Regions from separate parts of the Aeromonas sp. CU5 genome, predicted to be linked through region 2. Evidence: riboswitches for the same ligand, from Rfam matches in the RefSeq annotation. Region 2 holds a riboswitch; the other holds the start of a gene.
The links. A riboswitch is a leader RNA that binds a small molecule or an ion and turns the genes downstream of it on or off. The one in region 2 is predicted to bind thiamine pyrophosphate.
Positions count from the first base shown of each region.

Region 1: another riboswitch for thiamine pyrophosphate. It lies ahead of thiB (thiamine ABC transporter substrate binding subunit); the one in region 2 lies ahead of thiC (phosphomethylpyrimidine synthase ThiC).

Region 1 is NZ_CP023817.1:4,500,214-4,506,428, reverse strand. Features, by position in the region: gene leuB (3-isopropylmalate dehydrogenase) at 1-599, shown strand, start outside; gene leuC (3-isopropylmalate dehydratase large subunit) at 633-2,030, shown strand; gene leuD (3-isopropylmalate dehydratase small subunit) at 2,047-2,646, shown strand; gene CK911_RS20450 (hypothetical protein) at 2,764-3,693, shown strand; gene CK911_RS20445 (PilZ domain-containing protein) at 3,753-4,043, opposite strand; TPP riboswitch at 4,133-4,223, shown strand; gene thiB (thiamine ABC transporter substrate binding subunit) at 4,284-5,264, shown strand; gene thiP (thiamine/thiamine pyrophosphate ABC transporter permease) at 5,261-6,215, shown strand, end outside.
Region 2 is NZ_CP023817.1:4,202,674-4,208,888, reverse strand. Features, by position in the region: gene thiE (thiamine phosphate synthase) at 1-287, opposite strand, end outside; gene thiC (phosphomethylpyrimidine synthase ThiC) at 284-2,290, opposite strand; TPP riboswitch at 2,571-2,683, opposite strand; gene CK911_RS19035 (MerR family transcriptional regulator) at 2,761-3,276, opposite strand; gene CK911_RS19030 (hypothetical protein) at 3,333-3,818, opposite strand; gene CK911_RS19025 (hypothetical protein) at 3,905-4,327, opposite strand; gene CK911_RS19020 (response regulator transcription factor) at 4,416-5,084, shown strand; gene CK911_RS19015 (HAMP domain-containing sensor histidine kinase) at 5,081-6,215, shown strand, end outside.

The DNA of each region.
Region 1 (6,215 bases), 300 kb from region 2:
CCGAGGTGTACCACCGCTTCGAGATTGAGCGCATCGCCAAGATTGCCTTTGAGTCGGCGCGGGTACGACGTGGCAAAGTCACCTCCATCGACAAGGCCAACGTGCTCGCCTCCTCCATCCTGTGGCGTGAGGTGGTGACACAAGTCGCCAAGGATTATCCCGATGTCGAACTGAACCATATGTATATCGACAACGCCACCATGCAGCTCATCAAGGATCCCTCCCAGTTCGACGTGCTGCTCTGCTCCAACCTGTTTGGTGACATTCTCTCCGACGAATGCGCCATGATCACCGGCTCCATGGGGCTGCTCCCCTCCGCCAGCCTCAACGAATCGGGTTTCGGCCTGTTCGAGCCGGCCGGTGGCTCGGCCCCGGACATCGCAGGCAAAGGAATTGCTAACCCCATCGCCCAGATCCTCTCCGCCGCCCTGATGCTGCGCTACAGCCTGGGTCAGGAAGCTGCAGCCCAAGCCATCGAGCAGGCCGTGGCCCAGACCCTGGCCGAAGGTTACTTCACCGCCGACCTGCATCAGGCCAGCGCCCGTCATCCGGTGCAGAGCACGTCCGAGATGGGCAGCCAGATCGCCGCCCGGATCTGAGCTAAAGAACAGATAACAAGGAAGAGAGAAGCAATGGCCAAGACCCTCTATCAGAAAGTATTCGACGCCCACGTGGTACGGGAAGTGGAAGGGGAAACGCCCCTCATCTACATCGACCGCCATCTGGTGCATGAAGTGACCAGCCCGCAGGCATTCGACGGTCTGCGCGCCATGAACCGCCAGCTGCGCCGCCCGGATCTGACCTGGGCCACCATGGATCACAACGTCTCCACCACCAGCAAGGACATCGCCGCCTCTGGCGAGATGGCCCGCATCCAGATGGAGACGCTCGCCGACAACTGCAAAGAGTTCGGGGTTCGCCTCTACGATCTCAACCACAAATATCAGGGAATCGTCCATGTGATGGGCCCCGAGCTCGGCATTACCCTGCCCGGCACCACCATCGTCTGCGGCGATTCCCACACAGCCACCCACGGCGCCTTCGGTTCGCTGGCGTTCGGTATCGGCACCTCCGAGGTGGAGCATGTGATGGCGACCCAGACCCTGAAACAGGGCCGCGCCAACACCATGCGCATTTCAGTCAACGGCAAGCTGGCCGAGGGCATCAGCGCCAAGGACGTGGTGCTGGCCATCATAGGCCGGGTCGGCCATGCCGGTGGTACCGGCTACGTGGTGGAGTTCGCTGGCGAGGCCATTGCAGGCCTCTCCATGGAAGGGCGGATGACGGTGTGCAACATGGCCATCGAGCTCGGCGCCAAGGCGGGGATGATTGCCCCCGACCAGACCACCATCGACTACATTCGCGGCAAGGAGTTTGCCCCCAAGGGCGAAGCACTGGAGCAGGCCATCGCCTACTGGCAGAGCCTCAAGAGTGACGAAGGTGCCCACTTCGATGCCGAAGTGGTGCTGGACGCCGCCGATATTGCCCCGCAAGTCACCTGGGGTACCAACCCGGGTCAGGTGATTGCCGTCAATGAGCCGATTCCGGCACCGGAATCCTTCAGCGATCTGATGGAGCAGCAGTCCGCCCGCAAGGCACTCGCCTACATGGATTTGCAACCGGGCCAGAAGCTCTCCGATGTCGCCATCGACAAGGTGTTTATCGGATCGTGCACCAACAGCCGCATCGAGGATCTGCGCGCTGCCGCCGCCATCGCCCGCGGTCGCAAGGTGGCCGCAGGTGTGCAGGCGCTGGTGGTGCCTGGCTCCGAGCAGGTGAAGGCACAGGCCGAAGCCGAGGGTCTCGACAAGATCTTCATCGAAGCAGGCTTTGAGTGGCGCCTTCCTGGCTGCTCCATGTGTCTGGCGATGAACAACGACCGGCTGCAACCGGGGGAGCGCTGCGCCTCCACCAGCAACCGCAACTTCGAAGGGCGTCAGGGCCGCGCCGGCCGCACCCATCTGGTGAGCCCGGCCATGGCCGCCGCCGCCGCCGTCACCGGCCGCTTCGCCGACATTCGCGCGCTGTAATTACGAGGAGAACAAGATGACAGGCTTCAAGCAACATAAAGGGATCGTCGTGCCCCTCGACAGCGCCAACGTCGACACCGACGCCATCATTCCCAAGCAGTTTTTGCAGAAGGTAAACCGCATCGGTTTTGGCAAGCACCTGTTCCACGACTGGCGCTTTCTGGACGATGCCGGTCAGCAGCCCAACCCCGAGTTTGTGCTCAACCAGCCGCAATTCGCCGGTGCCAGCATCCTGCTGGCTCGCGAGAACTTCGGCTGCGGCTCGAGCCGCGAGCACGCCCCCTGGGCACTGGCCGACTACGGCTTCAAGACCGTCATTGCCCCGAGCTTTGCCGACATCTTCTACGGCAACGCCATCAACAACGGCATGGTGCCGGTACGCCTGAAGGAAGAGGAGATCAACGCCCTGTTCCAGCTGGTCGCTACCAAGCCGGGCATCGAGATTGAAGTGGATCTGGAAGCCAATCAGGTGCGCGCCGGTGAGCGCAGCTTCGGTTTCGAGATCGACGAGTTCCGCCGTTACTGCCTGCTCAACGGGCTGGATGCCATCGGCCTGACCCTGCAACACGAAGCCGCCATCAGTGCCTTTGAGGCGAAGCAGCCAAACTGGATTTAACGCACCAGTTGCAAAAAAACGAGTAGAATCAACAGGGAGCTTCGGCTCCCTGTTTTACTGTCCGCTACGCTTCCCACTTTGGGCCACCGGAACTGGCCCGTGCCACAGGAAAGGATGATGAAGAGACCGACGGCAATCCCTCTGCTCTGTGCCCTGCTGCTAACCCTGCCCGTGGGCGCCAGCCAAACCAGCTTCAACAACAGCCTCGGCCAGATCAACGTCGGCTGGCGGGATAGCGAAGGCAAGCCCCAGCAGCTCACCTACCGGCTGGAACAGGGCAAGCTGCCGCCCCTTATCGCCTATCGCCCGGCCAGAATGCAGGAGGAGGTGTTGCAGGTATTGCTGCGGGAGGTGCGCCAGAACTACCCCGAGGTACAGTTCACCCTCACCCGCCCCACGCTGGAGCTGCATCTGAAAAGTCGCAATCAGGATAAAGCGCGTGAAGCGATGGCCTGGCTGGAATCACAGCGCAGCAAAGAGGAGTTGGCGTGGCTGACCGAGCACTACTTCCAGTACTTCACAACCCCTGACGGACAACTGGCGGTCAAGCAAGATCATCCGCGCATCGCGCTGGAGAGCCGCAGCACCTTGGCACCGCTGGTGGGTCAACTCAAACAGCAGGGAAGCACCGAAACGGAAGCTCGCCAGAAGACGGTGGCCCATATGCTGACCTTTATCCAGAGCATCCCCTACCAGCAGCTGGATAATCTCAATGGACGGCAAGGCAAGGGGTTTCTCGCTCCTCGCCAGGTGTTGGAACAGAATCGGGGCGATTGCGACAGCAAGGTGGCCCTGATGGCCGCCATGCTGGCCCAACTCTTTCCCGAGCTGAAACAGGCCATGGTGTTCGTCCCCGGCCACGCCCTGCTGGCCGTTGACCTGCCTGCCAAACCGGGGGATGCCACCATCAGCTGGCAAGGGCAATCCTATCTGCTGCTCGAGCCCACAGGCCCCGCCACCTTGCCCGCCGGCCAAATAGCATCGACCAGCAAAACGCTGGTCGATAGTAAACAAATCAGTGTGCAACCGGTTAAAGCCAACAAGTGAGCCTGTCTATCTCAGGCTCACACTGTGACCCATGACGACCGATTGATTAGCGCGCTGACTCAAGCCACGGGTAAAAACTCTATCGCCAACAGCAAGCCATCATCCTCGTCCAGCACCCGAATGATGCGGGCCTGCGCCTCGAAAGGGGGCAGCAGGTTGTTGTGCGTGGCCAGGCTAACCCGGATCGGCAAATTGATGTCAAGCTGGTGTTCAGATACCGCAATCCCCATGCCGTTGGCACTGAGATCCCGGCAGACCCCCTCCAGCACCTGCTGTTGCTGATAAACAGTGACCGGAGCATTGATAACCATGCGCGCAAAGGCACGCCTTTCCTTGGTATTGGTAAGCACGCGAACATCCTCTGTTGGGTGGGCGTCATCTCAGGGGTATTGCACAATTGTGCTGGTCTACCCAAAAGAACGTTAATACAATGCGGTGCGTTTCTCAAACGGGGTGCGGTTTACCGCTGAGATTATACCCGTGAACCTGATCCAGATAATGCTGGCGGAGGAATTTGAGGCATGGCGCTCATTTTTTGCGCCCTCACCCGCTGGCACCTCATTATTAACAAGTAATAGGGAGTGCCACCAATGAAAACCCTGCTGCTGGTCACCACCGGCCTGCTGTCGGCCAATGCGTTCGCCGCCAACACCCTCACCGTCTACACCTACAGCTCCTTCACTGCCGAGTGGGGCCCGGGCCCCAAGATCAAGCAAGCCTTCGAGAAAGAGTGCGGCTGCACCCTCAATCTGGTTTCCCTCGAAGATGGGGTAGCCATCCTCAACCGGCTGCGGCTGGAGGGCAAACACAGCAAGGCCGATCTGGTGCTGGGGCTCGATGATGCACTCATCAGCGAAGCCAAGCAGAGCGGCTTGTTCGCGCCCCATCCCACTAACCTCGACGGCATCAAGGTGCCGGGTGGCTGGCAGGATAAGACCTTCGTCCCCTACGACTACGGCTACTTCGCCTTTGTTTATGACAAGGAGAAGCTCAAGCAGCCACCCAAGAGCCTGAAAGAGCTGGTGGAGCGACCTGACCTCAAGGTGATCTATCAGGATCCCCGCACCTCTACCCCGGGACAAGGGCTGATGCTGTGGATGAAGTCAGTCTACGGCGACAAGGCACCTGCCGCCTGGGCCGAACTGGCCAAGAAGACGGTCACCGTCACCAAGGGGTGGTCCGAGGCCTATGGCATGTTCCTCGATGGCGAAGCGGACATGGTGCTCTCCTACACCACCTCCCCCGCTTACCACCTGATTGGCGAGAACAAGCCCCAGTATCAGGCTGCCGCCTTCTCAGAGGGTCACTACCGTCAGGTAGAAGTGGCCGCCAAGCTGAACAGTGCCACTCAGGGCAAGCTGGCCGATCAGTTCCTGCAATTTATGGTGAGCCCCGCCTTCCAGAACGAGATCCCTACCGGCAACTGGATGTATCCGGTGATCGACACCCAACTGCCCAAGGGCTTCGAGCAGATGATCACCGTAGCCAAGCCGCTCGCCTTCAGCAGCGATGAGGTGGCCGCCAATCGCAAAGGGTGGATCCGCGAGTGGCTACAAGCCGTCACCCAGTGAGCCGTCACGCCCTGAAACTACAGACTCGTCCCCTCTGGTGGCTGCCGGGCAGCGCAGCCACCCTGTTGATCCTGTTGTTGTCCCTCGGGCCACTCGCGGCCCTGTTGTGGCAGGCCGGTTCGCTGGCGCCACGCACCCTGCTCGCAGATCCTTATCTGCGCCATGTGCTGGGCTTCAGTCTGGGGCAGGCACTGCTCTCCACCCTGCTCAGTCTCGGGCTGGCCATTCCGGTGGCCCGCGCGCTGGCGCGGCGGCGCTTCATCGGTCGTACCCTGCTGATCAAGTTGTTTGGCCTCTCGCTGGTACTGCCAGTCATCATCGCCATCTTCGGCATAGTGGCGGTACACGGCAAACAAGGGTGGCTGCCGCAACTGTTGCGCTCACTGGGGCTGGATCCCGGCAACTACCTCTACGGCCTGTTCGGCATCCTGCTGGCCCACGTCTTCTTCAACATGCCACTGGCGGCCCGCCTGATGCTGCAGAGCCTAGAGAGCATCCCCGAATCGAGCTGGCGCCTTGCCAGCCAACTCGGCATGCGCTCGTCCCACATCTTCCGATTGCTGGAGTGGCCGCTTATTCGCGGCATATTGCCGGGACTGGCCAGCCTCATCTTCATGCTCTGTTTCACCAGCTTCACCACCGTGCTGGCGCTAGGGGGCGGGCCGAAATCCACCACGCTGGAGGTGGCCGTCTATCAGGCACTGCGCTTTGACTTCGATCTCGCCACCGCGGGCGGACTGGCGCTGGTGCAGCTGATCCTGACCGCCGCCCTGCTCGCCCTGCAACACAAGCTGCAGAGCACCCCGGCCAGTCGGGTGACACCGCGCCGCCCCTGCTTGCGGCCGGATCGCCATCAGCCAGGCACAGCCGTGGTGGATCTGCTTTCGCTCTGTATCGGGCTCGCCATCTTTCTGCCGCCGCTGCTGGCGATTGTGGTGGCCGGCCTCCACC
Region 2 (6,215 bases):
GGCAGATCGACGCCAAGGGCATCGAACTGGGCGGTGAAGGTCTGCATCAGCACAGGGTCGACCATCTTCACCGCCACCGAGTTCTGGGCGGTAATGGCGGAGATAACCGAGCAGCCGTGCACGCCGAGGTCGTGCAATGTGTGCAAGTCGGCCTGAATGCCGGCGCCGCCGCCGGAGTCGGAACCGGCGATGGTCCACACTCTCATTTTGAGATCACTACCCAAGGGTCGCGAGTCCGTCACGGGCGACAGGTCGGCGGGGCTGACAGCCCCGCTTGCGCTGCTCACGCCTCCTCCCCTGCGGCCTGTTTCAGCGCCGCCGCCTGATGGTAGATCTCGCCGCCGGTCTCCTTGAAGGTTTCCGCCATGCGGGCCATGCCGCTCTCCACCTCGGCCCCCACCCGCTCCTGCTGACCGTCCATGCCAACCAGCTTGATCTCCACGGCCTCAAGCTTGGCGGCATTCAGTTCGGCGGTGTAGGCGCGCACGTCCTGGGTGATCTTCATGGAGCAGAACTTGGGCCCGCACATGGAGCAGAAGTGGGCCACCTTGCCGGACTCCTGCGGCAGTGTCTCGTCGTGGTAGGCACGGGCGGTATCGGGATCCAGCGCCAGATTGAACTGATCCTCCCAGCGGAACTCGAAGCGCGCCTTGGACATGGCGTTGTCGCGGATCTGGGCCCCCGGGTGCCCCTTGGCCAGATCGGCGGCGTGGGCGGCGATCTTGTAGGTAATAAGCCCCTGCTTCACATCCTCCTTGTTGGGCAGGCCCAGATGCTCCTTGGGGGTGACGTAGCAGAGCATGGCGCAGCCGTACCAGCCGATCAGCGCCGCGCCGATACCGGAGGTGAAGTGATCGTAACCGGGCGCGATATCGGTGGTGAGCGGGCCAAGGGTGTAGAACGGCGCCTCGTGACAGTGCTCCAGCTGCTCGGTCATGTTGCGCTCGATCATGTGCATCGGCACGTGACCCGGCCCCTCGATCATCACCTGCACGTCGTACTCCCACGCGATCTTGGTCAGCTCGCCCAGGGTGCGCAGCTCGGCGAACTGGGCCTCGTCGTTGGCGTCATAGACGGAGCCCGGACGCAGACCGTCACCAAGGGACAGCGCCACGTCATAGGCGGCGCAGATCTCGCAGATCTCGCGAAAGTGCTGATAGAGGAAGTTCTCCTTGTGGTGGGACAGGCACCACTTGGCCATGATGCTGCCGCCGCGCGACACGATGCCGGTGAGGCGCTTGGCGGTCATGGGCACGAAGCGCAGCAGGACGCCGGCATGGATGGTGAAGTAGTCCACCCCCTGCTCGGCCTGCTCCAGCAGAGTGTCGCGGAACAGCTCCCAGGTGAGGTCTTCGGCGATGCCGTTGGTCTTTTCCAGCGCCTGATAGATGGGCACGGTACCGATGGGCACCGGGCTGTTGCGCAGGATCCACTCGCGGGTCTCGTGAATGTAGCGACCGGTGGAGAGATCCATCACGGTGTCGGCGCCCCAGCGGGTCGACCAGACCAGCTTCTCCACCTCCTCTTCGATGCTGGAGGTGACCGCCGAGTTGCCGATGTTGGCGTTGATCTTCACCAGAAAATTGCGGCCGATGATCATCGGCTCCGCTTCCGGGTGGTTGATGTTGCTGGGGATGATGGCGCGGCCGGCGGCCACCTCATCGCGCACAAATTCGGGGGTGATGTTCTGGGGCAAACGGGCACCAAAATCGCGGCCCGGATGCTGGGTGCGCAACAGTTCAGAGCGCACCCGCTCGCGCCCCATGTTCTCGCGAATGGCGATAAATTCCATCTCGGGGGTGACGATACCGGCCCGGGCGTAGTGGAGCTGGGTGACCCGGCGGCCCGGCTTGGCGCGGCGCGGTTTCGGCAGATGCTCGAAGCGCAGGTGATCCAGCCCCTCGTCGGCCAGACGCTCCTGAGTGAAGGTGGAGCTGAGCCCCGACAGCTCGTCAGTGTCATCGCGCTCCAGCACCCAGTTCTCCCGCAGGCGCGGCAGGCCACGGCGCACGTCGATGGCGACCCCCTCCTCCCCGTAACGGCCCGAGGTGTCATAGACCGGCACCGGCTCGTTGGGCTCGAACCGGGGATCTTCCTTGGTGCCGCCGACGAAGGTGTCGGCCAGCTGGATCTCCCGCAGGGGTACCCAAATATCGGCGCGGGAGCCTTCGATAAAGATGCGCCGGGAGTTGGGATGAGCCATCCCCTTGAGGCTGTCGATAAAGGCCTGAGCGCTGGAGCGCTGCTCGCGGCGGCTGGATTTGGCGGTATCAGATACAGAAGTAGACATAGCAAAACTCACATTAACTGGTTGAAGTTATGGGTGTTTGCTTGTCTGGAGTTCGAGGAGAAGATGAACTTGCGGCGGGGTGTTTATCTCGGGAGGGAGTGCGCGCGGGATGGATCTCCGCGCTGCTGTTCTGCCGCTTTCCGCTCTCTGCACGCTGTGGGCAAGGCGCCCCACGTGCTGGAAAACCGGACGGGACAGACTCCCTCCTGTGCGCCCTGACCCATCAAGGGTGATCCCTTCGATGAGCGGAAGAGGCTTGTTCCTCCCCCGGCGCGGTAACCCGCAAGTTACCCTTGTTCCCTTCGCAGGTTTTAACCTGATCAGGTTCCACGGATCCCGAATTAACGGTCTCAGCTTCGCGTCGTTCGACGGTCAGCACTCCGACAAGATGGCGCCAGTATAAGGGGGAAAATTTAAAGCACAAGCCGTTAACAATCCGGGTCAACGGCCGGTGCTGTGGTCAGACGGGGTTACTCACCGCGCGACCAGGTGCGGATCGCGGCGATCTCCGCAGCGGGGATCTGCAGGGATTCGAGGAATTCCTGATGGGCCTGTGGCTCCATCTTCTCGAACTGGATATGCCAGTTGCGCATCATCTCTTCGGTCATGCCTGCGGCCTGCATGATGGCAACCCAGCGTGCCTTGTCTACCATGGGGATCTCCTCGTGTGTCTGTTGGCGATAGAGGATGATGGCCCTTTGTTGACGCCTCAACTCGGCGATCTCCTGCTCCAGTCGCAACAGGTGACTATCGAGGCAGGAGTGGCTCTCCTGCCGTGCCGCCAGCAGGGTGCCGATCTCTTCGAGCGGCAGCCCCATGGCGCGAAAACTGGCGATCTGCCGCCCCCGTTCCAGCTCGGCCTCGCCATAGCGGCGATAGCCGTTCTCCCCGCGCAGGGCGGGAAGCAGCAGACCGAGGCGTTCGTAATAGAGCAGGGTGGTGCGGCTCAGGCCCAGTTCTCTGGCCAGCCGGGTAATCGTCAACATAGGGGTTCCTTCATCCAACGGGCAGAGGATAAACCCGCCTATTGTAGACGGGTCAACTACTCCTCCGGATTGACGACAAGGATTTCGCTTAAGCGGCCCTGTTCGTCGCGGATCAGCACCAGCTCACTCCCGGCATGCAGATCGGCGGCCGAACCGTTGACCCAGCGCACCAGCGGATTGAGTGGCACAGTGCCCAGGGTTGCCAGCGTGAGCTGCCGGTCATCGAAGGATTGCAGGCGATCTTGCGCCCGCTGCCAGGGCAGATTGACCAGCGGGGCTCTGGCGGCCAGCAGCTCAATCCGGGTGGCAACGCCATCGGCCACCAGCAGGGCGAGCTGGTCGCCGGGTTTGAGTGGCTGTGGCCAAATCTCCCCCTGCCGCCAGACGGCGGCACTGCCCTGCTCCACTTCGGCCCCCTGAAATTGCAGGCGGATGCCGTCGCTGCGCTCCAGCTCCACCAGCCACAATTCGTCGGCTCCCGCCTGCGCCGCCCAGAGCGGCATTCCCAGCATCCATGCACACCACTTTCTCGATTGTTCCATCTTCGTTCGTCCCTGAACAAAAAGCCCATGCTGGACAAGCATGGGCTTCATTCGGGAGCATTTCTAATCGGAACGCAGAGATCGGATCAGTCATCCTCGCGGCAACGGCTCAGGCGCATGCCGTCAAACTTGCACTCCAGCTCCAGCCAGCGCCCTTCGAACGGCGCCAGACTGTTGTCCGAGGTGGTGTAGCCCCAGATCCGCCCCCCTTCGACAGGCCCTTCCAGATCCATCTCGTCCTTGTCATCTTCGTCGAGGGCTTCGACCTTGCGCACATAGCGCACGCCGTTCTCCACCACCCCCTTCATCTCGACCCAGGTACCGCCGAGATCATCCTCGTTGAGCCAATCCTTGAAGCGGGTCTGGTCGTCGATCACGAACGGCATGCCGTTGACCATCAACTGGCCAAGCTGCCAGGTGGTGCGGCCGGTCAGTTTGAATTCGGTCGCCTGTGCGGTGCCAAGTGGCAACAAGATCAACAGCAGGAGGGCGCAGAGAGACTTCTTCATCAGGGATCCTCGGGGTTACACTGGCAAACAGGATGCCGAATCCGGTGTGAAAAGAGCGTGAAACGCTCGCCAACCAGGAGAGCAAAGCATGAAGATTTTGGTAGTGGAAGACAATCCTCAGGTGGCGGAAACCATCATGGATTATCTGGAGCTGGCCGGTCACCGCCTCGATTGTGCCTATCACGGTCAGGCGGCGCTGCAACTGCTGGAGGAGCAGCGTTTCGACGTCATCATCATGGATGTGATGATGCCGCGCCTCGATGGCCTCAGCACAGTGGCGCGCCTGCGCGAGCAGGGGATTGCCACTCCCGTGCTGTTTCTCACCGCCCGCGACAGCCTGGAAGACAAGCTGGCGGGCTTCAAGGCGGGAGGGGATGACTATCTGGTCAAGCCGTTCGCCATGGAGGAGCTGGAGGTACGGCTGCAAGCTCTGAGTCTGCGTGGCCCGCGCGGCGATGTGGGGGCCATCAGCTTTGGCGATCTGACGGTCGATGTCGCCAGCGGCCGCGCCACCCGTGCCGGTGAGCCCCTCAAGCTCGGCAAGATCCCGTTCCAAATCCTCGCCCTGCTGGCCCGCCGCGCCCCCGCCATCGTCAGCCGTCAGGAGGTGCTCGACACCGTCTGGGGGGATGAGGAGCCCGACTCCGATGCCCTGCGCAGCCATATCTACGCCCTGCGCAACGCGCTGGACAAGCCCTTCCCCACGCCCATGCTGGAGACCCTGCACGGTCAGGGCTACCGACTGGTGAGCGCATGAGCCTGCCGAGCCTGCGCCGCCGCCTGATCATGGCGCTCGGCGGCGCCGGGGTGGTGCTGCTGATCCTGCTCTCCGGCCTGATGCTGGTGGCCGAAGACAAGATGGAGGAGCTGAGCCTGCGCCACTGGCTGGAGGCGGAAGTGACCCGCTACAGCGATGACTGGCTGCGGCTCGGCCCGGCGGCGGCGGCCCCGAGCCCCAGACAGTTCTCCAGCTACTGGACCGAGGCGGGTCGCCTGCCGAGGTGGCTGAAACCGTACCAGATCCCGGGCTTTTTCGAGCATCAGCTGGGCAAGGAGGACAAACACTTTCTGGTGGCCCGTCACCCTTCCGGCGAGGGACTGCTCTATCTGGTGTTTAACGATGACGCCGACGACTACCTCGACCCCTACGAAGACAAGCTGCATCTGGCGACCCGGCTGATTGGGCTGGCGCTGCTGCTCAGCTCGCTGGGCTTCGGCATCTGGCTGGTGCGCCATATCACCGGGCCGCTGCAACGGCTGCAACACAGGGTCGCCCACCTCACTCCGGATCAGGCGGATTTCGAGCCAGACGCTCCCTGGCAGGAGTTACGGGATATCGAGCTGGCGCTGCTGGCCGGCAAGCAAGAGGTGAGCGCTGTGTTCGCCCGCGAGCAGGAGTTCAGCCGCTTCGCCAGCCACGAGCTGCGTACCCCCAACATGGTGATCCAGGGCTCGGCCGCCCTGCTCGGCAAGGTGACGGATCTGCCCGCACCAGCCGCCCGCGCCACCACTCGCATCCGTGCCGCCGCCGACGAGATGGCGCTGCTCACCGAGACCTTCCTGCTGCTGGGCCGCAAGGAGGCGGTGGAGCGGCCGCTGCAACAGGTCACCCCGCTGATCCGTCAGGAGCTGGCCCGCCTCGCCCCGCTGCTGCAGCGGGAAGCCCTCGATATCAGGCTCACCCTGGATGAGAGCAGCGAAGTAAACGCCCCCCTCTCCCTGCTCGCCATCGCCCTCGGCAACCTGCTGAAAAATGCCCTGAGCTATGCCGATGGGCATATCGAGATCGAGCTCTGTGGCCCGGTGCTCACCATTAGCAACCCGACGGCGGCAGCGCCGGATCAGATCCTCGGCTACGGCTGCGGCCTCACCATCATCCAGCGCATCT